DNA from 4 places in the Bradyrhizobium sp. Mp27 genome. Region 2 is predicted to be linked to each of the others. Evidence: riboswitches for the same ligand, from Rfam matches in the RefSeq annotation. Region 2 holds a riboswitch; each other region holds the start of a gene.

Region 1 (5,968 bases), on a different contig from region 2:
AACACGGCGCTCGAAGCCGTGCCCGGCGACGGTCCCTCGCGCACGCTGCTCGGCCGCATCGCGCAGTTCGAGGCCAATCCGCCGGACGCCAATTGGGACGGCGCATGGCGGCTGGAGCAGAAATAGCGGTCCTTGCCGGGCCGGCAGCGCCCTTGCCGGAAAAAACGCTTCTACTCGATAACGATGTTCGCAGTGACCTAATTCGCGGGCTTAGGTTAGTCGTCCCTTGAGGCGTTTGATGGGGACACGCCGATGACAGAACTTCAGGACAGGCTGGAACGGTTCGAGACGCTCACCGCCGAATGCGAGCTGATCGCCAAGCTCGCGACCGACAGCACCAAGCGCGAGTTCTATCTGAAACTCTCGGAGCAGTACCGTCAGCTGGCGGTTGATATGCGGAAGGTGATCGCGACCAAGGCTGCGGCCTGACGCCGATTGCAAGCCGTTCTTAATGTTTGGCGCGCATCCTTCGGGATGCGAGCGTCACGATCCATGATTGCTCGCGGTGGGAATGCCGAGGTCCGTTGCTGTGCAGCGTACCTCGCCACGTCGCTTTGCCGCTCCTTACCCGGGCAATCCCATGCGCCTTGTTGCAGTCCTGATTTTCGCGCTCATGACGGCCGCCTGCAATCAGGAGCAGGACATCACCGGCTCGACCCCGGTCTGTGCCATGCGCAACTACAGCTCCTACAATCCCCGCGACATGAACCAGTGCGTTGCCGCCTGCAAGGCGTGCGACCACGGCAACACCGTCACCTGCACCACGTCATGCACCCTCAAGGGCGCGCACTGAGCGGCGGCGCTGCCTGGAGCTGGGGCTGATGGTGCTCGGGCACCGGAACGATTCACATGGGTTCGTCATTGAAAGGGCAGGCAGGACGCGGAGTCCTATGGAATGGGTATGCTCGATCCCGGTCGGTTCCTGGTGTCGTGCTCGCATTGCGATGCATGGCCGATGGCGGCCAACGTCAAACGTTCGAGCTGGTCTTCGTCGCCGCACGAGGTCCGCTTCGTATGCCCGCGCTGTCGCCGCGAGGAGACCGCCATCATCTCGGCCTCTGGTGAGCTGACCCCGATCCGGCGCAGCGACGCCCCGCTGCGCGACGTCACCGCGGCCTGGGCTCAGGCGCAGCGGCCGAGAGGGCGGGCGTAACCCGCCCGTCACAGGACCAAGAGGGCGGGTGTAGTCAGCTCTGCGCAAGGCCTTGCGCGGCCTGTCTTTGGAACCCGGCCTAGGCCCACGCGTTTCCGCTCCGACATCAACGCATCGAGGCCCTACGAATGATCAGCGAGCATTTCGACACCCGCACCCGGATCAACATGAAGCTGGCGCTGGATCGGGTCTGCCGCAATCGCCCGGTCGGCGAGGACCATTGCTTTCGCAGGTCCGTTGCCGAGAACATCATCCGCTGCGCGCTCACGGGCCGCACCGGCATCGGCCAGCTCGTCGATGCCGGCGAGCGGGCAGTGATCAGGACGCGTGCCGAGCGGGAGCCGGCCTGATTGCGCCGGCTCAATCTCCGGTGCGGTGCTTTGCCCGTCATGCAACCGGCCGATTGACTCTCCGCTTGCCCGCCCCCTAGATTGGTCGGTGACGGTTCTCCTCACGGAGATCAAAAGGGAACGTGGTGCGAGGTTTTCCCGATACCGGGATATTCTCAACGCCATGGCTGCCCCCGCAACTGTAAGCGGTGAATCTTTCGTCATATGCCACTGGGAATCTCGGTCCTGGGAAGGCGACGGAAGGTAACGACCCGCGAGCCAGGAGACCTGCCGTCAGCCGTGGTCACACGCGAAAATGTCGGTCGGGGAGTACAGACATTAGCTTCACCGGAGCAATCGAACGCTCCGCCGTGAAACCTCGTTCGCTGTGACGTGCCACTGACGTCATACCGAGGTTACAAGAGTGTCCCGTATTGTCTTTGCCGCCAGGCGCTTCCGCGCCGGCGTTGTCGCGTTCGTTTCCCTGTATTCGCTCGATCCGTCCATTGCCCAGGCCCAGCAGTCGGCATCGCCCGATCTGCTGCCGCCGGTCGAGGTCGCGCCGACCGAGCGTCCGGCCAAGCCGCAAGTCGCGCGGCCTGTGCCCGACCAGCCCGAGCGGCGGCGCGTCGCTCGATTGCCGAAGCCCGAGCTGGCGCCGGCGTCGCCCCCGGTTGCCGGGGTATCCGCGGCCAACCTGTTTCCGACGGTCGTCGTCAGTCCGACGGGCGTTGTCACTCCGACCAATCTGGTTGCGAGCTCGGTGACGGTTCTGACCGCCAGAGACATGGAGCGTGATCAGCGCCGGACCGCATCCGATGCAGTGAGCGCCGTTCCAGGCCTCAACCTCGTGCAGACCGGCGGTCCCGGCGGACAGACATCGATCTTCACACGCGGAACGAACTCTAATCACACCAAGGTTTTGATCGACGGCATCGACGTCAGCGATCCTAGCAACCCGAACCGCTCGTTCGATTTCGGCCAGCTGCTCACCTCCGACATTCAGCAGATCGAAGTCCTGCGTGGTCCGCAGAGCGGTCTCTACGGCGCAGATGCGCTGGGTGGCGTGATCTCCATCGTGACGAAGAAGGGCGACGGTCCCGCCCGCGCGACCGGCTCGATCGAGGGAGGCTCGTTCGGAACGTTCAACCAGACGGCAGGTCTGAGCGGTTCACAGGACCACTTCAACTATGCCTTCAACGTTGCGCATTTCCACGCGAACGACGTGCCGGTGACGCCGCTCGAATTGCTGCCGCCGGGTCAGAAGGCGATCGGCAACTACTACGACAATATGACCTATTCCACGAAGCTTGGCGCCGAATTGAGCGAAAACCTGACGCTCAATGGGGTGGCGCGGTACACTGACGCCACCCTGCGCTTTACCGGAGACACCTTCGATCCCGTCACATTCGCGAGCTTTCCCGCGGCCGCGCAAAGCACGCAGACGGTGCACCAGCTCTTCACGCGCGGGGAGGCGGTCTGGTCCGCTCTCGACGACCGGATGAAGAGCTATTTCGGCGTCAACTACACCAATCACTGGAACTACAACATCTCGCCCGGCAACGCGATGGCCACGATCACGACCGGCGATCGCGTCAGGTATGATTGGCACACCACGACCCAGCTCGCGCCCAACAACAATGTCATCATTGGCGCGGAGCATGAGATCGAAACACTGCAAACGGCGACGGTCTCGGCGCAGAACGTCAACAAGGCCGGATATATGGAGCTGCAGTCCCAGTTCCGGGATCGCGTCTTCTTCACGGCCAACGTCCGGCAGGACGACAACGAACGGTTTGGAGACCATCCGACCTTTCGTCTGGCGTCTGCCGTGATCGTGCCGGTCACGGATACGAAGTTCAAGGGAAGCTACGGCACGGGGTTCAAGGCGCCGACGCTCAACCAGCTTTACGTCAGCTTTCCCGCGTTCTTCTTCTTTGCAAATCCCAACCTCAGGCCCGAGGAAAGCGTCGGATACGACGCCGGCTTCGAGCAACCCTTGTTTTGCGATCGCGTTCGCTTCGGGTCGACCTACTTCCGCAACAACATCACGGACCTGATCCAGAGCACGTTCGATCCCGTGACATTCACGAGCACCAACACCAATATCGGCAAGGCGATCACGGAGGGTACGGAGAGCTTCGTCGCGGCGGCGATCACCGACCGGCTTCGCGTTCGTGCCGACTACACTTTTACCCGCGCGGTGGATGCGACGACGGGACTGGAGCTGCTGAGGCGTCCGAAGGAGAAGTGGAGCGCAAATGTCATCTGGAATCCGATCGACCCGCTCACATTGTCCGCAACAGTGTTGCACGTCGGGAGTTTCGTCGATGGCAACCGTGACTTCAGCATTCCGCGTCTGCTGGCTCCGGCCTACACCGTCGTCAACGTGGCGGCCGAATATCTGGTCACCGACCAGGTGAAGGTGTTTGGCCGGGTCGATAATCTCGCCAATGTGCACTATCAAAATCCGACCGGCTTTCTGCAGCCGGGACTGGGCGTCAATGGCGGCATTCGCCTGGCGAATTACGACGTCAGATAGTGAGAGAAGCCTCATGACAACGGCCGATCCGCTCATGGACCTGATCGCAAGCCGGCTTGCCGACGCTGAGGCCGGCTGGAGCGTCGGCACGTTCGGTGCCATTGCCGAGTTCACGCGCGAGCCCAATGAGGCCTTCGATATGGAGCAGTCGCGCAACGGGATCAGCGTCGTGACGCAGAAGGGTGGGATACGCGTTGTCTCCCACCCGGATCTGCGCCTGATCGCATCGGAATCGCCGACCACGGAGAGCTGGAGCCACCGCATCGCGCTGTGTCTTCCTCATGAAGCCAGCGCCATGAGTGGTCGTACCGTGCTGACCGAGCTCGGTCCGGATATCGAGGCGCTCCTGACAAGGGATCGCAGCGGCATCCTCTTCGACCTTGGCCTCGGGACGTTGCAGATCGACGCCTACATCCGCGTCAGCGATGCCGATGCCGTCGCCGCACTCAGGAGCCGCACGGGCCAATCCGTGTTCTCGCCCGAAAGCGATGCCATGCGAATCATTCTGGCCGCCAATCCGCACCGCGTCTTCATCAGCCGCATCGGGCGCGCCGAGGTATTCCAGCCGATCCCGCCGCCGGGCGGGCGAAGCCCTGACGGCCCGCACACCCACGTCCTGCCAAAGCTGCTCGCGCATGGCCGCACCCATGCCGCCACCGAGCCGCTGCCTGAGGGGTGGATCCCCTGCGCGCATCTCTATCCGGCCCATCCGCTGCGCGATCAATTTGGCGGCAAGCGCGCTTTCCGGCCGGATCATCACGCAGCCTTCCAGGCGCTGCTCGAACTCTATGGGCTGCCGGAGCTAACCGCGTGCAAGAGGGCCGTGATCGACGCGGTCGCGAAGGAGCGGGGACCTGAGACGGTGATGCTTCCATCCGATCGCACGGCGCGCGCCACCGTTCGCGTGGCCTTGCGCCAATTGGCGGCCATCGAACCGCACGCCGCGACAGTCGCCGCCTGGCTTGCCGTCGACCGGCGCGATCCAGCCGAGACCGAAGATCCCATGGAGGCTCTTCACTGAGTCAGACGTGATGCCGCGTTCCAGCAAAATGTGCTACAAATCCCACAAGGAGATCGTTCCATGACTGTCACCATCCTGCCGCCCCACGCCGACCGTTTCCGCCTTCATCCGGTCACCTCGCGCCTTGCGCCGATGTTCTGCTTCGCGTTGCTGACTGTGTCATGCGCGCTCGCGAGCTTCGCGCTTGCCTGCGCGACGCCGTTTGCGGCGTTCGCCGTCGTCGCCGCCGCGATGCTGCCGATGCGTCCGGCGCTGCTCGTCGTCACCGGCGCCTGGCTCGTAAACCAGACCATCGGCTTCGGCGTGCTGCATTATCCCATCGATGGCAGCACCATCGCCTGGGGCTTTGTCATCGGTGCGGCCGCGCTACTGTCGACGGCAGCGGCATCGACCGTTCTCCGCCTGCTGCCGCAGGGCCGCACGCCGCTGATGTTGGCCATCGCGCTCGTCGCCGCCTACGCCGCCTATGAACTCGCGCTGCTCGCCGCGACGCCGTTCCTTGGCGGAGAGGGCGCGTTCACTGCGGCCATCGTGACGCGCATCGGGCTGACCAGCGCCGTCTGGCTCGCCGGCCTCGTCGCCGCCTGCGAGATCGTCCGCCTGGTCGATCCGTTCGGGCGCAAGGGCGCAATGTCGGCCTGAGTGGCTGACTGGTAGCCCGGATGGAGCGAAGCGAAATCCGGGGCCGCCCGCCCGGCATGCGCAGCTTTCCCGGATTGCGCTGCGCTCCATCCGGGCTACGAGAAGTGAGGCCCGCGCGGCTCAAGCGCGTAGAACAGCAGCATCGCGCTGACCGACAGCAGTCCGAAGATCGTCAGCGCATCCATCAGCCCGCCGGCGGTTTCGGCTTCTTGGCGACCCCGAGCGCGTGAAAGACGGCGGGCTCCATCACCGGCCACAGCGCGGCCGTCGCGGTCAGGACG
Region 2 (5,968 bases):
CACGGCATGATTAGCTGCAATACACTTCTGCTTATATGGGTTGCAGATTTTCGGCGAATGTTGTCGCCGTGATCGAGCAGCCGGCAATTCTACCCCGGCCAACGAAACTAGCGCAACGCGTCACCGTCTTTTCTCCGAGACCGTACCTTCCCCGGTCCACGAAGTGGACCGGGCATCATGTCGGCGGCAATGGTAGCCTCGATATTGTGGAAAGCGCAAATCACCACAACCGAATTAGCTTTGTTGAGAACAGACCGGAGCTCGGGATCAACCGATTTGCGGATCGGATGCAGCGCGCAGTTCGCGCGCGGCAGCGACCATGTTGGTGAGCGCCGGCCGAACCTCCTCCCATTTGCGCGTTTTTAGGCCGCAGTCCGGATTGACCCAAAGCTGCGAATCCTGCAAACGCGTCCGAGCTAGCACCATCAGCTCCTTCATTTCGCCCGTCTCGGGGACGCGTGGAGAGTGAATGTCGTACACGCCCGGTCCGATTTGATTTGGATATTCGTACTTCCTGAACGCATCCAGTAGCTCCATTTTCGATCGCGACGTCTCGATTGAAATGACATCCGCATCCATTGCAGCGATCGCACCGATGATGTCGTTAAACTCTGAGTAGCACATATGTGTATGGATTTGCGTTTGATCGGTAACGCCCGATGAGCAGAGGCGGAAGCAATCTCCGGCCCAATCGAGATATGCCTTCCAGTCCGACCGGCGCAATGGCAATCCTTCGCGGAGTGCAGCTTCGTCGATCTGTATTATGGCTGCACCGGCATTCTCGAGATCGCGGACTTCATCGCGCATCGCGAGCGCAAGCTGACGGCAGACCTCGCTTCTAGGAATATCATCGCGAACAAACGACCAGTTCAGGATCGTCACCGGTCCGGTCAACATCGCCTTCATCGGCTTACCAGTTAGTGATTGCGCGTAGCGCCACCATTCCACGGTGATCGGCTTCGGCCGCACTACATCGCCAAACAGGATCGGGGGCCTAACGCAGCGCGAACCATAGGACTGAACCCATCCGTTCCTTGTAAATGCGAAGCCGGCGAGTTGCTCGCTGAAGTACTGCACCATGTCATTACGCTCGAATTCGCCATGCACGAGGACGTCAAGACCGATGTCCTCCTGCCAACGTACGGCGCGGGCTATCTCCTCTTTGAGGAACCTGTCGTATTGCTCCTCGCTCATCGCACCTCGCGCATGCGCCGCGCGAGCATTTCGCACCGCTGCGGTCTGCGGAAACGATCCTATCGTCGTGGTAGGAAAAGCCGGCAGTCCAAAGCGTTCCCTTTGGATCTCGGAACGACGGGCAAACGGGGTGGCGCGCTGGCGCATCGTCTGATCGATCGCCCTCATTCGGACAGCGACGTTGGCATTATGGATCTTCGGCGAGGTCCGGCGGGCAGTCGCGGCGCATTCCGACTCGGCAAGAGCTAGCCCAACATTCTGGTCGCCTGCGAGTACCCGCGCCAGGATCGCAAGCTCACGCATCTTCTGAACCGAGAAAGCAAGCCAGCTCTTGACGTCGGACGCGAGCCCGGTCTCGAGTTCAACATCGACCGGCACGTGAAGCAGCGAGCAGGACGGAGCGAGCTGTACACGGTGCCTGCCAAGCTTCGCAATCGAGGGCTTCAGCCGCTGACGGAGCGACGGCAAGTTCGACCGCCACACATTGCGGCCGTCGATGACACCGAGCGACATGACGAGATCACTTCGGCCGTCAGCAATGATCTGATCCAATAGTTCTGGCGCTCGAACCAAATCGACGTGCAGACCGGAAATTGGCAGGCTCAAGGCAGTATCCAGATTGTCGCCTAGGGCGCCGAAATAGCTCGCAAGCATGATCTTGATAGCGGGTCCCTCCTTTGCGAACCGGTTATAGGCGTGCAGCAACGATTGTCGCGCCGCCTCATCCAGATCAAGGACCAGGCAGGGCTCATCAAACTGAACCCAACTTGCCCCTCGTTTGGCTAATTCATGCAGAAGGTCGATATAGACAGGTATCAGATCATCGAGGAGAGAGAGGGGCTGGAACGCGCTATCGGTACTCTTGCCGAGCTTTAAAAATGTGACCGGCCCGATCAGGACAGGGCGGGTCTGAAAGCCAAGAGCCCTGGCTTCCTCATACTCTTCGACGGGTTTGCGAGAGCACAGTCTGAACGCCTGTCCCCGGTAAAACTCGGGAACCATGTAGTGGTAGTTGGTATCGAACCACTTGGTCATTTCCTGCGCGGGCACGCCAGATCCCCGCGTACTCTGGTCGCAACTCGCATCCTGATCGCCGCATTGCGATCCGCGGGCCATGGCGAAGTACGTCTGGAGCGAAACGGATTCTCCGCTCGAGGCGTAGATCTCCGGGATGGCGCCAACCATGACACTTGTATCAAGCACCTGATCATACAGCGAGAAGTCGTTTGACGGAATGATCGTGACGCCGAGCGATTTTTGACGAGCCCAGTTCGCTGCGCGTAGGCCGGATGCGTCTTCGTACAACTGCTGTTCACTAATCTTTCCAGACCAGTAGCTTTCTAGAGCGAGCTTGAGCTCACGCCTTGGGCCGATGCGTGGCGTTCCGAGCGTAGCAACTGGAAGAGAGAGAGGAGACATCGCGTTAACCCCTGTTGGGGACAAAGGCCATGGCGGACGCAGGCAGGAGAAGTCGCGCGTGCGACGGCTGCTTGGCGTACCACCGAGACACCCCGCCCGTGGACCAATATATTGTCGGGGCCGGTCTCCTGGCTTGCTGGTCATCGCTGCTGTCCGGCCTTCCCGAAGCCGTGCAGGCTTCAGTGACATCGTTGGACAGCGGCTCGCCACTTACAGTTGCGGGGGCAGCGCCGGCATTTGCACCGGCTTCCCTCTTAGCTCCGGATCAATGGGAACCGGAGAACCTCGACGACTTGGATTATCGGCACGAGAACTCTTCCGTCAACCTCTCAGATTATGTGCAAGCTAATCTGCGACATCTGCTAGCCGAATGACCGTGCATCTCTGTGACTTACCACCATCCAGAAACATTCTCTAATCAGAGATGTCATAATCAGACATATCCTTCTCAGATACCGGAATAGCATCCGGAGCTGCCTTGAGGCGGAGCCGCACGCTAGATCGATGAAAGGGACAGAAGCAGCCTTCCGGCGGGAGTACCGACGTTTCTATCAGAATGCTTTCGATGCGGCCTTGCGATTTCCAGAGTTTCGCCCAGCACCTCGGCTAGCCAGCTATTCTCTCAACTAAAGGATCTGCAGCGAATAGGCCAAGGCACGTGGCGGAATTTAGCAACATACGAGGCGAGGGGTTGATTTGCGTGCCACCCAGACTTCAAAGCCGGGATCAAGCCGGCTTGGTGCCGCTGGCAATCATGCAGCTCGAACGCCGGCGGCACGATAGCGAACCACACAGCTCAATAGCGGCAAACGCACTTCCGTCCATCAGGCATCCGGCATCGAGGCGTTCAACTCTTCTGCTAAATATCCGGTGCGGGACAAGGATGCACAAGCTGCGGCGGATACACTGAATAGGAACACCGAAAACGTGCAAAGGTCAGAAAGTCGACAAGAGCGACACAAACTCTGTGAAAATTTCCGCCTATTGCCTGGCACGAAGAATGCAGACCCTCGGCATGCCCAGTCTCCTCCTGCTGGGCAGGTCCAGCTCAGCCAACTGACGCAGTCGCTGTCGGGGAAGTTAGCTGCGCATGACATACAGGGAGCGCCTGATCGCGCGGGACAGCCAGCGGGTGCCACGTCGCATCCCGTAAACTTCTTGCGATGGCTCATAGCAGGTTCGAGGTTGCCTGCTTTACAAGATGTTTGGATGAAACGCGATAGGCCGAGGGTTATGAAGAGAATGTCTGGAAGACCCGCGCTATGGCTTTGCTTGGTCGGATTTTTAATCTGCCTCGCCTGGCCGGCTGCCATGAGCAATAATATTCGGGCCAGCGACAGCCCCCTTGTCGAACGATTGAAGTCAACTTGGCGAGCGCAAGATGGTGAGACGATAGAACAAATTATCTCCAATGTCTCGAAGGTGGCACAGTTCGTGCCTCAAATGTGGGGCGTTATTGAACTTGGCCAAAACGACTTTATTTTCGTTTCGTGGACCAGACACCGGGACAACAAATCGGACGAACAGTACGTTATCACCTGGAAGATCGCCCTCGACGGCACGTTTGAACTTGCGTCGACTTATGCGAAGCCGATGGAATTGGGCTGGCGCGCCCTGGCGCTCTCCCTGATCGCCAGTGAAGTCGCAGATGGCGAAAGGGACGCAAATCTTCGCTTTCTGCATGATCCGGCCAACTTCAACTTCGTGGCCACCCCGCAAGGCCGGCTCGGCGATCTTCTGCGGCAGGGCCGCTGTACTATCATTGAACCAGTTGGAGTGGACTACTTACCGAAGCGGAATGGCAAACCGGCCGAGACGGGTGACGTGTGGCGCGTTCTGCTCTTGGTGAATTGTAGTATCCAAGGACCACGTTATTTTGCACACAACGGGGTCATCACTTTCGAAAAGAGAGAAGGACAGGATTGGGAGCCACAATCCTCCTTTGCCAAGCGCATCGCGAAATTTGCCCCTGGCTCCTGGTTCCAACGCACCGAGCCAAATGAAGAGGAAGACTTAGGAGAGCGAAGGCCCGAGTAAACTGCCGCAGAGCAACATCGCGCCGCAGTTCCTCCATGGCCCAGTGCCTCGGACCGACTGCAAGACATACGCGCTCGGCACTTGCTTTGTTTTAGCTTCCGCAACGGTCCGGGTGCCTTTCTCGCAGCAGTCCGGCCCGTCGCAAGAAGGTCGGCCGCGCGATTGCGTTTGTTCCGCCTAGTGTCAGCGGCGCGCACGAGCTTGCGAGATGTGGTTTTCCCGCCTTCACTCCAGCCGGTGTGAGGACACCACTGTGCGTGAGTATAGCAACGTCGAAGGCACCAGGAACTGGGTGTGAGACGAAACCGGCGAGGAAGTTACCGGGAGACGTTCACCGGTAGCGACCCGGCATACCGCTGAGCGCTTGCGCATTTCCGAGCGCGCAGGCCGGGAAGCTCAGGGGCCGTACGCAAGAAACGTCGAGGACCAGACTGGCTCGACCCTAGCTTAGCTGGCACCCATTCGTCTGCATGTCATCGATCCAGATTTCGAAGCATGGAAAACGCCTGTTTAACTCTGCTCCACCTGCCCAGGTCGACATCAACGATCAATCTTGCCGGGCGTAAGAAGGTTAAGTTATGCGCGGGCGTCTACCCTGAACTCCATTGCGTCTTCTTCTAAATCGGTCAGAGAAAGCCAGACCGATCTTTTTCACATCTTTTCGTGTGAAGTGCGAAATTTCATTGCAGAACTGTTGGCAGCGGCCATTTTGCCGATGGAAACCGTCGCCAACCAGACCAAGGTTGATGCTCCACGCCTGACTCCAGCGCGAGCCAGCGCTTCATCGTCGGCCACTTTTTTTTGCAAAGACAACGTTCCGGGGTTCGGGTTTGTTCAGCATCGCCAGTTCGGCGCCGCCCGCGAGGATCTCCCCTCAGGTGGAGAGAGTAAAGCGCGGTCCTAGTGAGAGAGCCGCTGATGCTCGAAGAATAGCGCCGCACGCCCCAAAGAAATCACTTGATCCTTACGCAGCGTCAGGCCGTAGGTTCGCGTTCCGGCGAAGCCCTCATAAAGCGCGTCGGAAATGCCGGCGGAATAACGGACGTAACGCTGTCAAGCAGTCGAATGTATCGGCACCGTGTCGTGCGTGAAACGTGGATCAGGAGCGAAAGGTTGTTGTCGGGATGAAGAACCGCGGAATTATGTTCGCATTGCTCGCTCTCGTCACATCTCCGGTCTGCGCCGCGACGTTCAGCGGTGCTCCGCGCATCCTCGACGGCAATACGATCGAGATCGACAAAACCAACGTTCGGCTCTCAGGCATCGAAGCTCCTGAGACGGACCAGATTTGTCTCGACGCCAAGGGCCGGAAATGGGC
Region 3 (5,968 bases), on a different contig from region 2:
TCGACGCGGCCGGCCACGCGCACAAGGCGCGCGTGATCGACGCTGCGATCGCGCGGCATGGCGTTGCGGGCGCTTCGCCGGAACAGATCCAGTGCGCGGTCGGCGGCCTCGAAATCGCGGCGATCTGCGGTGCCATCATTGCGGCTGCGCAAGCCCGCATTCCCGTGTTGATCGATGGCTTCATCGTATCGGTGGCAGCGCTGGCGGCGGTGCGGCTGAACCCGTCGTGCCAGCCATTCCTGCTGCCGTCGCATCAATCGGCGGAGCAGGGGCATCGGCTGGTGCTGCGCGCGCTGAACGTGCAGCCGTTGATCAGCCTCGATCTCAGGCTCGGCGAAGGATCGGGTGCCGCCATCGCGCTGCCGCTGGTGCGGCTCGCGTGCAGCCTTCACAACGGCATGGCGACCTTCGCGCAGGCCAATGTGCCGGATCGCCCGGGCTGACCCGGCTCAAGCCGCGCGCTGATTGACCGCGACGACGCGCCAACCGGTGGCGAGCCGGTCGATCCGGGTCAGTGACAACGGATCGATCACGAAGCGCAGGGCCGCTTGTGGTGTCAGATCCAGCGCAATGCAGAGTGCCGCGCGGATCGTGCCGGAGTGCACGACGAGCGTTGCCGAGCCGGCGCCGATTTGCGCGAGACCCAGCCGGACGCGCGCGACCTGATCCTCGAAACTTTCGCCGCCCGGCGGCCGTCCGTGCGCCGGATCGCTCCAGAACTGCGCATAGGCCTCCCCGCCGGTCGCCGCGAGCTCGTCATGCCGCCGGCGGGTCCAGTCGCCAAAATCCTGTTCACTGAATTCGGGCACCAACGCGGGTTCGAGTCCCAGCGCGCGCGCCGTCTCAACCGTACGTCGCGCTGGGCTCGCAAAGCTCGCAGCATCTGGCGGAAGCCTCCGCCGCAACGCCTCCAGCTGCACGCGATCGCCGAGATCGGCGGGCGCGTCGGCTGCGTGGATCGTCCCTTTGGCGCCGTCGACGGGCGCATGCCGTATCAGCCAGAGGAAGGTCTCGCCTTCCATGCCTATCTCCAAGGAAGTTGGTCGCTGTGGTAATAACGTCGCACCGGCACATTGACTCTGTCTTGTCGGTAATCCTAGATGGCTTTGACGGTTTCCCCGAGTGGGGATGAAAAGGGAATGCGGTGCGGGGATTTTGTCCCCAATGCCGCGGCTGCCCCCGCAACTGTAAGCGGCGAATCTTGCGTCACGAGCCACTGGGTATCTCGGTCCCGGGAAGGCGATGCAAGGTACTGACCCGCGAGCCAGGAGACCTGCCGTCAGCCGTGGTCACACGCGAAGATGTCGGTCGGGGAGTACAGACATTCGGCTTCATCGGAAGGCTTATAAGCCGGAAGATGGGACCTTGGTTCGCTGTGACGTGCCACTGACGTCACACCGAGGTTCCGAACTGTGTCTTCCATTCGTCTTGTACGACCGCGTTGCTTCCTGCTCGCCTCCGCTGCGCTCACATCCTTTGCCGCCCTCGATCTGCCTGCCGCCATGGCGCAGCAGGCCCGCGAGCCGCTGCCGCCGGTCGAGGTGTCGCCCGCCCAATCCCGCAAACCGGCAAAGCCGGCGGCCCGGGACGCGCAGAGCCCACGCCGCGCAGCATCGCGCAGGCCAGCGGCCGCATCGGCCGCGGCCAAGCCCGTCGTGCCGACCGCGGCGGCGCAGACGCCGCTCAACACCAATGTGATTGCCGAGAGCGCCTCGCGCCTCGGCTTGACCGTGCAGGAGACACCCGCGACCGTCGAAGTCATCTCGGCCGAGACCATGCGGGAGCAGGGCTATCGCACCGTGTCGGAGGTTGCGCAGGGCGCGGTCGGTGTCACCTCCGGCGACAATCCGGCCGAGCCCGCGGCTTTCTCCATGCGTGGCTTCACCAACAGCCAGATCAACATGCTCTACAACGGCATCAAGATCGGTCCGCAGAACATGACCTCGCGGATCACGGATACGGCCAATCTCGCAGCCGTGGAATTCTTGAAAGGTCCGGCCTCGCTGATGTCGGGCGAAGGTGCCGCCGGTGGCGCAATCAACTTGATCACGAAGCAGCCACACACCGGGCCGATCCGGAATGAAGCTGACTTTTCCTGGGATTCGCTCAACTCGTTCGGCGTCCATTACGGCTCGGGCGGCAGCACCAATTTGCAGGGGCTCGACTACCGCTTCGACATCAGCCGCGCCTCGCTCAATGGCTTTGCCGATGACACCAATACCAAGACGCTCGATGTGTCTGGCCAGCTCAATTACCGCATCTCCGACAGCCTCAAGATCTGGGGCGCGATCGAGTACCGGGAAGATCGCTCGAAGGCCTATTGGGGCGCACCGCTGGTACCGGTCGCCTTCAGCGGCTCGCATGCGACGAGCGGCATTGTCTCCGGCAATTACGTCTCGAACTTCAACAAAACGAATCTCGGTGCGATCACGATCGACGATCGTACCTTCAACACCAACTACAACGTTCTCGACAACCGCAACGTGGCACAAGAGGTGTGGCTGCGCGGCGGCTTCGAACTGAAGCTGGCGCCTGACCTGACGCTGAAGAGCCAAGCCTATGCCTATGGCGCGGAGCGTACCTGGTTCAACAACGAGATCGAGGCTTTCAATGCCAGTACGGGCCTGCCCAACTCGAACATGGTCGATCGCGAGCGCTTCTACGTTGCACATAGCCAACGCCTTGTCGGCAACATTACCGACCTGATTTGGAACGCTAATATCGCAGGCTTCGACAACCGCCTGGTCACGACACTTTCGTCCAGCTATCTCGATTTCGTCAGGCCAGGCGCCGCCAACTTCCCGGACGATTACGTCTCGCTCGTCAATCCCGATCGTGGCCTTTACGGCCTGCTCACGACGCAGCAGCAGACCGCGCGCATCGACAACGAGGCGCTGTCGTTCGAGGACCGGGTGAAGCTCACGCGAACCTTCGCGCTTGTCGGCGGCCTGCGCGTCGAGCATATCGGGCTTGACCGCAACTCGACCGACTCCGCCGGGCTGGAAAAGGCGAACTTCCCGTTCTCGAAGTCCTGGGTCCCGACGACGGGGCGCATCGGCTACACCTGGGACGCCGTTCCCGGCGTGACCTTCTTCAGCCAGTACGCCACCGGCGCCGACGTCTCCGCCAACAACATCTTCCTGCTTGGGCCAGCCCAGCCGCTCGACCTGACGACCTCGCGCACCTATGAGACGGGCGTCAAGCATCTGTTGTGGAACAACAGGGCGGAATGGTCGTTCTCGGCCTACGATATCGAGCGCAAGAACGTCTATGCCGCAGCCGGAGGCATGCAGCTCAACATTGCCGGGCGGCAGGAATCGAAGGGCGTGGAGCTTGCGGCGGCCATCCGGCCGATTGAGCCTTTGCGGCTCTGGGGCAACATCGCCTATGTCGACGCACGCTATGCCGACTACAATTTTGCCGGTGGTCCGTTCTCCGGCAACACGCCGCCGAACGTGCCGCGTGTCGTGGCCAATGCCGGTGCGTCGTACCGGTTCTTCACGCCCTGGCCGGTGGAGCTCGGCATCACGGGCCGCTATGTCGGCGACCGCTACAACACCGATGCCAACGTCGTGACGATGAAGGCCTACACCGTCGCCGACGTCTACGCCTTCGTCGACATCCCGAAGACGGTGTTCAACGCGGTCGACCAGGCCCGTCTGGGCTTCCGCGTGCGCAACATCACTGATAAGCGCTACGCGATCTGGGGCGATCCGTTCTATCCCGACCAGATCCTGCTCGGCGCGCCCAGGACCTATGAGCTCTCGGCCGCGTTCAAATGGTAGGGTGCTGACCACATGATGAACGCGATCGTCCTGCTGCATCGCTGGCTCGGGATCGCGTTCTGCCTGCTGTTCGCGATGTGGTTCGCGAGCGGAATCGTGATGCACTTCGTCCCGTTTCCGTCATTGACGGAAGCGGAACGTTTTGCCGGGCTCGCGCCGGTGGCTGGCGGAGAGGTGAGGATTGCGGTCGCGGAGGCCGTCGCCGCGAGCGGGGTCGCGGACGCCACGCGCGTTCGCCTGGTCCAGCGGAGCGACGGGCCGGTCTATGTCGTGTCGGACCCGTCGCGTGTGCGCGCGGTCCATGCCTCCGACGGACGGGATGCATCGGTGACGTCCGCCGACGTCGCGGTCGGTATCGCGCGGGATCATGCCCGGCAACGCGGGCTCGATGCCGCGCGGGCGGCGATGATGGCGGTCGCGGATTATGATCAATGGAGCGTCCCCAATGGCTTTGATCGACACCGGCCTCTGTTGCGCGTCGCTCTTGGCGATGCGGCCGGAACCGAGGTCTATGTCTCCTCGCGCACCGGCGAAGTCGTGCTGGATACGACCCGCAGCGAACGCGGCTGGAATTGGGCCGGCAGCGTCCTGCACTGGATCTATCCGACGGTCCTGAGGAGCAATTGGTCGCTTTGGGATCAGGTGGTCTCGACATTGTCGCTGGTGGCTTTTATCGCGGCGACGCTCGGCGCGGTGCTCGGAATTATCAGGATCAGGATTCGAAGGCGCGGGGTCTCGTCGCCTTATCGCGGCTGGCACGCACTGCATCACATCATTGGTCTCGTCGCGACCGTCTTCGTGCTGACCTGGAGTTTTAGTGGCTGGCTCTCGATGGATCACGGCCGGCTGTTCTCGCGCGGGGAGCTGACCCGGACCGAAGCGGGCGTGGTGTATGCCGCGCCGGACTGGACGACGGCCCCACCGGTCGGTCAGCCATCGGCTCGCGACGTCGAATGGTTCGCCGTCAATGGTGCTGTCTACCGGCGCGACCGGACCGGCCCTGCCAGTCAGGCCTTGACCAAAACGGCGGAGGCGAGCCGCAGCGGGCCGGTGGCATTCCTCGGCGAGAAGGATGTCCATGACCTGACGACGCGCCTTGCGCTGGGCTGTGGCGTCCCGTCCGTTCTTGCCGACAATGACGACTATCCCGCGCACTCCGCTGTCGCCGGAGCGCCCGTCTATCGCTCCCGATGCGGCGACCTCTGGTTCGACATCGACGCTGCTGACGGCCGCGTGCTGCAAAGACTGGATGCCTCGCGGCGGGCCTATCGCTGGTTCTATGGCGCGCTTCACACGCTCGATTTTCCCGTTCTCATGGCGCATCCGCGTGTGCGCGATATCCTGGTCGTCGGGCTCTGCTTGCTCGGGCTGGCATTTTCCGTCACCGGCATCGTGATCGGCTGGCGGCGTTTGCGGTCGACCTTCGCGGCTTGAGCTGCGTATCGAACAAATCATATGCGCCATCCAAATTGCGGGTTGCGCGGGCGATGGCAGGCGCGGATGATCGCCCGAGGGGACGCAGCGGTGCGCTCTCTCAATGGGGCGATCGTGATCGATGTCAATTCAGCGCAAGCGCCTCGGCATGATGACCCCATCGTCCAACTCGGTGCTGGAGCCCGTCACCAGTTCCATGCTGCATGGCGTGGCCGGCGTCACCGCTCATTTCTCGCGCTTCCGCGTTACCGAGATCGCGCTCGATGCCGCGGCGCTGAACCAGTTCGATGCCTCGGTGATGCTGCCGGCGGCGGATCTGCTGGCGGACGCCAAGGTCGATGCCATTGCCTGGAACGGCACGTCGGCAAGCTGGCTCGGTATCGGCCGCGACCGGAGCCTGTGCGAAGCGATCGCGGCGCGGACCGATATCCCGGCGACGACCTCCACGCTTGCCTGCATCGACGCCGTCCGCGCGCTCGGCGCCGGACGCGTCGGCCTGGTCTCACCCTATACGGACGACGTGCAACGGCGGATCGGCGAAGTCTGGGCCGAGGAGGGGATCGCCCCTCACGCCGAGCGGCATCTCGGCCTGCGCGATAATTTTTCCTTCGGTGAGGTCACGCCCGCGACGATCGCCGACATGATCCGCGCGGTCGCGGCGGACGGCGCCGATGCCGTGGTCATTCTCTGCACCAATCTCGACGGCGCCGCGCTGGCTGCAGCACTCGAACGGGAGTTGGGCATCGCCG
Region 4 (5,968 bases), on a different contig from region 2:
TGGTACTCGCCTCCGGCGATCCGTTCTGGCACGGCGCGGGTGCAAGTCTCGCCGAGAAGCTCGATGCCAACGAGTGGATCGCGCATTCGGCGCCATCGACCTTCTCGCTTGCCGCCGCGCGGCTGGGTTGGCGCCTCGAAGCCATTGCTTGTCTCGGGCTTCATGCTGCACCATTCGAGCGTCTCGTGCCGCATCTGGTGCGAGGTGCGCGCATCATTTGCCTTGTGCGTGACGGCAAGGCAGCCGGTGAGCTCGCCAAATGGTTGAGCGATCGCGGATGGGGCGCCTCGGCGTTCTGGACTCTCGCCGCGCTCGGCGGGGCGCGCGAAAGCATTGCTGAGCATCGTGCCGACAGCTTTGCTGGCGGTCTCGCCGAAAACCTGGTCGCGGTGGCCGTCGAGGCGAGGGGCGGGCAAGGCATTCCCCGCAGCTCCGGCCTGTCCGACGATCTCTTTGCTCATGACGGCCAAATCACCAAGCGGCCGGTGCGCGCGCTGGCGCTCTCGGCGCTGGCGTCGCGTCCCGGCGAGCGGCTGTGGGATATCGGCGCGGGTTCTGGCTCGATCTCTGTGGAATGGGCGCTGTGCGGCGGGACGGCGACCGCCATCGAGGCGCGTGAGGATCGTGCCGCGAATATCCGCAGCAATGCGGCGGCGTTCGGATTGGCGCATCGGATCACCGTCATCGCGGGGAGCGCGCCGGGCGCTCTCGCCGGACTGGAAGCGCCGGATGCCGTCTTCATCGGTGGCGGTCTCGATATCGCAATGTTCGATGCCATTTGGCCGCGGCTCTCGCCGGGTGCGCGGCTCGTCGCGCATGCGGTGACGCTGGAGACGGAGGCGCTGCTCGGCGAACTGCACCAGCGCCATGGCGGTGAGTTGATGCGGGTCGAAATCGCACATGCCGGCCCGCTCGGCCGCTACCGCTCCTGGGAAGCGTCGCGGCCCGTGGTGCAGTGGAGTGCGGTTCGATGAGAGTCGCCGGACTCGGATTCAAGAAGGGTGTGACGCTCGCTTCGCTGCGCGAGGCGCTGCTGGCAGCCGGTGGTTCCGAAGGCCTTGCGGCGGTCGCGACTGTCAGCGACAAGGCCGACGCGGAGCCGCTCAAACAGCTCGCGCGTGAATGCGGCGTGCCGATCAAGCCGGTTCCGGCCGACATGCTGGCGGGCATCGAGACGCCGACGCAGTCAAAACTCGTCGCGGAAAAGTTCGGCACGGGCTCGGTCGCTGAAGCCGCGGCGCTCGTTGCCGCTGGCCCTCGCGCGCGATTGATTGCGACGCGGGCGGTCTCGCGGGATCGCACCGCAACGGCGGCGATCGCGGAAGGAGACGGCGCATGACGGTGCACTTCATTGGTGCAGGACCGGGCGCTCCGGATTTGCTGACGTTGCGCGGACGCGACCTGATCGCGGCCTGTCCGGTCTGCCTCTATGCGGGCTCGCTGGTGCCCGAGGGCGTGCTGGCGCATTGCCCGCCCGGTGCGCGCATCGTCAACACCGCGCCGCTGTCGCTCGACGAGATCATCGCGGAGATCGCCGCCGCGCATGCCGCCGGCAAGGATGTTGCCCGCTTGCATTCCGGCGATCTCGCGATCTGGTCGGCGATGGGCGAGCAGCTCCGCCGCCTCCGCGCGCTCGGTATCCCCTACACGGTCACGCCGGGCGTGCCGTCCTTCTCGGCCGCGGCAGCCGCGCTGGAGACCGAGCTGACGCTGCCCGGTCTTGCCCAGTCAGTCGTGCTGACGCGCACGCCGGGCCGCGCCAGCGCGATGCCTGAGGGCGAAAAGCTCGCGGCGTTCGCCGCCACCGGTGCGGTGCTCGCGATCCATCTGTCGATCCATCTGCTCGACAAGGTCGTCGCCGAGCTGACGCCGCATTACGGCGCGGACTGCCCGGTCGCGATCGTCTGGCGCGCGAGCTGGCCGGACCAGCGCATCGTTCGCGCCACGCTGGCGACACTCGATGCCGCCGTCGGCACCGAGATGGAGCGCACCGCGCTCATTTTGGTTGGCAAGACGCTTGGCGCTGCGGATTTTGACGAGAGCCGTCTCTATGCCGCCGACTACGACCGCCGCTATCGGCCGGTCGGCGCCGACCCGCGCTTTCCGGAGGCATCGTGATGCCGGCAGGGCTCGTCATCTCCGCGCCGGCCTCCGGCGTCGGCAAGACCACGCTGACGCTGGCGCTGGCGCGTGCCTGGCGCAATCGCGGATTGAACGTGCAGTGCTTCAAGAGCGGGCCCGATTATATCGATCCCGCCTTCCATGCCGCTGCGACGGGGCGCGCTTCCGTCAACGTCGATAGCTGGGCGATGGATCGCGGGACGATTGCTCATCTCGTCGGTCGCGGCACTGACGCCGATGTCGTGCTTGCCGAGGGCTCGATGGGCCTGTTCGACGGCGTCGCCGCGCGCGGCGTCTCCGGCACCGGCGCCACCGCCGACATTGCCGAGATGCTGGGCTGGCCGGTGCTGCTGGTGATCGATCCCTCCGGACAGGCGCAGACGGCGGCGGCGATCGCCGCAGGCCTTCGCGACTATCGTGCCGGCGTGCGGCTTGCCGGCGTGGTGCTCAATCGCGTCGCCAGCCCGCGGCATGAAGATCTCGTGCGGCGTGCATTGAACGACGCCGGCATCGCCGTGTTCGGCGCGCTGCCGCGTCATGCCGAGATCAGCCTGCCGAAACGGCATCTCGGCCTGGTGCAGGCCGAGGAGCAAGCCGAGATCGGCAAGCTGATCGACGAAGCCGCGCGCTTCGTCGCCGAGCATGTGGATCTCGACGCGGTGCTGCGATCGGCAGCGAGCTGGTCGCCGCAACCAGCGGCAAGCGGCATCAATGTGACGCCGCCCGGACAGCGCATTGCGTTGGCCCGCGATGCCGCGTTCTCCTTCATCTATCCACACATGCTGGAGGCCTGGCGCGCGGCCGGCGCCGAGATCTCGACATTCTCGCCGCTTGCCGATGAAGCGCCTGACGCGAGCGCCGATGTCTGCTGGCTACCCGGCGGCTATCCCGAACTCCATGCCGGCACGATCGCGGCCAATGCGCGCTTTCGCAGCGGCTTGCGCGCGTTCGCTGATACACGGCCGGTGCACGGCGAATGCGGAGGCTATATGGTGCTGGGAACCGCTCTGACCGACGCCGACGGCATCCGTCATGAGATGACGGGCCTGCTCGGACTGGAGACAAGCTTTGCCAAGCGCCGCATGCATCTCGGCTATCGTCTCGCTGCGCTCGCCGCGCCGATGCCGGGCCATCAGGTCGGCGCGCGCCTGCGCGGTCATGAGTTCCACTATTCGACGATTATCGCGCAGCCGGATACGCCGCTGGCAGTCGTGCACGATGCAACAGGCGCGGTCATCGCCGAGACCGGCTCGCACCGCGGTCATGCCACCGGCACGTTCTTCCATCTGATCGCGGAGGATCGGTGAGCGGTTTTGTCACTTTCATCTCGGCCGGCCCCGGCGACCCCGAGCTCCTCGCGCTCAAAGGCGCGGCGCGGCTGCGCGATGCCGACGTGGTGCTCTATGACGACCTCGCCTCGGGCGCGATCCTCGATCTGGCCCGGCCCGGCGCCAACCTCGTCGCGGTGGGGAAGCGGGCAGGGCGGCCCTCGACCAAGCAGCACCACGTCAACCGCCTGCTGATCGACTACGCCGCGGCGGGCGTCCGCGTGGTGCGGCTGAAATCGGGCGATGCCGGTATCTTTGGCCGGCTCGAGGAGGAGCTGGAGGCGCTGCGCGAAGCCGGCATCGGCTACGAGATCATTCCCGGAATCACCTCGGCCTGTGTCGCCGCCGCGCAAGCCGGCATTCCCCTGACCCGGCGCCACACCTCGCGCCGGGTGCAGTTCGTGACCGGGGCCGATGTCACCGGCGAGCTGCCGCAGAATTTGAACTGGGCGGCGCTGGCGGATCCCGAAGCGACCACCGTGGTCTATATGGGCCGCCGCACCTTTCCGGCGCTTGTCGCAAAATTGATCGAGCACGGCCTCGCGCCTGATACCCCGGCGCTGTTCGCCGAATCCCTCGGTCGTCCCGACGAGCGGCTGGTCCGCACCACCATTGCCGAGCTGGCGGAACAGCTTGCGCGGGGCGGCGCGGCCTCGACGGCGGCGGTGATCCTGTTTGGCGCGCTGGCGGGCGATTATCCGTCATGACCGTCCCGGCCGCCCTTCGCCCCTTGACGCCCGGCTGGCGAAAGGGGCACACAGGAGATGCATGGTGCTCGAGGCGGCGCAAACCGCCGGAGCATAATCGGGAATGGGGGTGGGCGGACGGTTGCGCCGCCCAAAACCCCAGCCGCCCCCGCGACTGTAAGCGGTGAGGGGCTCCGAACCGCCACTGGGCCGCAAGGCTCGGGAAGGCCGGAGAACCCCAGTGAACCGCGAGCCAGGAGACCGGCCGTGCATGTCTTGTGGCCAAGGCCGTCGGGTGTGACGGCAGGAAGGAACTGAACCATGCATATCGAACCCGGAGTCGTATCGGGCGCCAAGCTCGTGTTGAGTTACGCAACCGGCATCGCCGTCGGCGGCGTTGCGCTGAAGCTCGCGGTCGAGACCGTGCGCGAGCAGGGCATCACGTCGTTCGCGGCGCGGACGCTCGCCACCACGGGCCTCGTGTTCGTCTTCTTCGAGATCCTGCCGCACTTCCCGGTCGGCGTCTCCGAGGTGCACTTCATCCTCGGCTCGACCCTGTTCCTGCTGTTTGGGGCGGCGCCCGCGGCCTTCGGCCTTGCGTTCGGACTGTTGTTCCAGGGCATCTTCTTCGAGCCGCCCGATCTGCCGCAATTCGGCATGAACGTCACCACGCTGCTGGTGCCGCTGTTCGGGATCCAGGCGATCGCCGCGCGGATCATTCCCCGCAACACCGCCTATGTCGATCTCAGGTATCGCCAGGCGCTGGCGCTTTCGACCACGTATCAGGCCGGCGTCATCGCCTGGGTCGCGTTCTGGGCGCTCTATGGCTCCGGCTTCGGTGCCACCAACCTCGTCAACATCGCGACCTTCGCGGCCTCCTATGCGCTCGTCATCGTGATCGAGCCGCTCGCCGATCTCGCCGTGCTGGCACTGGCAAAATCGCTGCGCGGCGTCACCGCGCCCGGCCTCGTCACGCCGCGCCTCCACAACGCGGCTTAAGAGACAAGGGGCGGCCGCGATGGCCGCCCCCACACGCGCGATGCTCACGCTATCCCTGATAGGCATCGGTTGCGGCGATCCCGGGCAGCTCACGCGCGCCGCCGTTCAAGCCATCAACGCGGCCGATCTCATCCTGATCCCGCGCAAGGGGACGGCGAAATCAGATCTCGCAGATCTCAGGCGGACGATCTGCGCCGATGTGCTCACCAGTCCAACGACGCGCATTGCCGAGTTCGACCTTCCCGTGCGCGATGCCGGTGAAGCGGACTATCACAAGGGCGTCGACGATTGGCACGATGCCGTGGCCGCGGCGTGGTCGCGGACGATCGCGAGCCATCTCGAAGGTGAAGGCAAGGTCGCGCTGCTGATCTGGGGCGATCCCTCGCTGTACGATTCCTCGCTGCGCATTGCGCGGCGGCTCGATCCCTTGCCTGATATCGAGGTCGTGCCCGGCATCACCTCGATCCAGGCACTGTGCGCGGCGCATGCGCTCCCGCTCAACGACATCGGCGAACCCTTCCTGGTCACGACGGGGCGCCGCTTGCGCGAGGGCGGCTGGCCGCAAGGCGTCGATACCGTGGTGGTGATGCTCGACGGCGCCACGGCGTTCCAGTCGCTCGATCCAGCCGGGCTGCACATCTGGTGGGGCGCCTATCTCGGCATGCCCGATCAGATCGCCATGTCGGGCGTTCTTGCCGAGATCGCCCCGCGCATCGTCGCCGCGCGACAGGATGCGCGCGAGCGGCATGGCTGGATCATGGACAGCTACATTCTCAAGCGTAGGCCGTAAGCGAGGCAGCATGCCCCCCGATTGGATCACCCGGAAATGCCCCG

The links. Region 2 has a riboswitch for cobalamin ahead of metE (5-methyltetrahydropteroyltriglutamate--homocysteine S-methyltransferase). Riboswitches for the same ligand answer to the same signal wherever they lie in the genome.
Region 1: another riboswitch for cobalamin. It lies ahead of QJT78_RS36445 (TonB-dependent receptor); the one in region 2 lies ahead of metE (5-methyltetrahydropteroyltriglutamate--homocysteine S-methyltransferase).
Region 3: another riboswitch for cobalamin. It lies ahead of QJT78_RS00700 (TonB-dependent receptor); the one in region 2 lies ahead of metE (5-methyltetrahydropteroyltriglutamate--homocysteine S-methyltransferase).
Region 4: another riboswitch for cobalamin. It lies ahead of QJT78_RS00720 (energy-coupling factor ABC transporter permease); the one in region 2 lies ahead of metE (5-methyltetrahydropteroyltriglutamate--homocysteine S-methyltransferase).

The regions. Positions count from the first base shown of each region.
Region 1 is NZ_JASAUS010000109.1:4,225-10,192, forward strand. It holds gene QJT78_RS36420 (adenylate/guanylate cyclase domain-containing protein) at 1-126, shown strand, start outside; gene QJT78_RS36425 (hypothetical protein) at 253-429, shown strand; gene QJT78_RS36430 (hypothetical protein) at 581-793, shown strand; gene QJT78_RS36435 (hypothetical protein) at 896-1,153, shown strand; gene QJT78_RS36440 (hypothetical protein) at 1,282-1,503, shown strand; cobalamin riboswitch at 1,579-1,793, shown strand; gene QJT78_RS36445 (TonB-dependent receptor) at 1,907-4,024, shown strand; gene QJT78_RS36450 (hypothetical protein) at 4,038-5,045, shown strand; gene QJT78_RS36455 (hypothetical protein) at 5,106-5,687, shown strand; gene QJT78_RS36460 (hypothetical protein) at 5,872-5,968, opposite strand, start outside.
Region 2 is NZ_JASAUS010000151.1:3,316-9,283, forward strand. It holds gene metE (5-methyltetrahydropteroyltriglutamate--homocysteine S-methyltransferase) at 268-2,613, opposite strand; cobalamin riboswitch at 2,714-2,916, opposite strand; gene QJT78_RS41550 (nodulate formation efficiency C protein) at 3,925-4,650, shown strand; gene QJT78_RS41555 (hypothetical protein) at 5,204-5,554, shown strand; gene QJT78_RS41560 (thermonuclease family protein) at 5,793-5,968, shown strand, end outside.
Region 3 is NZ_JASAUS010000001.1:162,519-168,486, reverse strand. It holds gene cobT (nicotinate-nucleotide--dimethylbenzimidazole phosphoribosyltransferase) at 1-443, shown strand, start outside; gene QJT78_RS00705 (histidine phosphatase family protein) at 450-1,022, opposite strand; cobalamin riboswitch at 1,094-1,296, shown strand; gene QJT78_RS00700 (TonB-dependent receptor) at 1,413-3,785, shown strand; gene QJT78_RS00695 (PepSY domain-containing protein) at 3,798-5,219, shown strand; gene QJT78_RS00690 (aspartate/glutamate racemase family protein) at 5,341-5,968, shown strand, end outside.
Region 4 is NZ_JASAUS010000001.1:169,063-175,030, reverse strand. It holds gene QJT78_RS00745 (bifunctional cobalt-precorrin-7 (C(5))-methyltransferase/cobalt-precorrin-6B (C(15))-methyltransferase) at 1-974, shown strand, start outside; gene QJT78_RS00740 (cobalamin biosynthesis protein) at 971-1,339, shown strand; gene cobM (precorrin-4 C(11)-methyltransferase) at 1,336-2,118, shown strand; gene QJT78_RS00730 (cobyrinate a,c-diamide synthase) at 2,118-3,428, shown strand; gene cobA (uroporphyrinogen-III C-methyltransferase) at 3,425-4,156, shown strand; cobalamin riboswitch at 4,202-4,420, shown strand; gene QJT78_RS00720 (energy-coupling factor ABC transporter permease) at 4,457-5,134, shown strand; gene cobF (precorrin-6A synthase (deacetylating)) at 5,175-5,924, shown strand; gene cobT (nicotinate-nucleotide--dimethylbenzimidazole phosphoribosyltransferase) at 5,935-5,968, shown strand, end outside.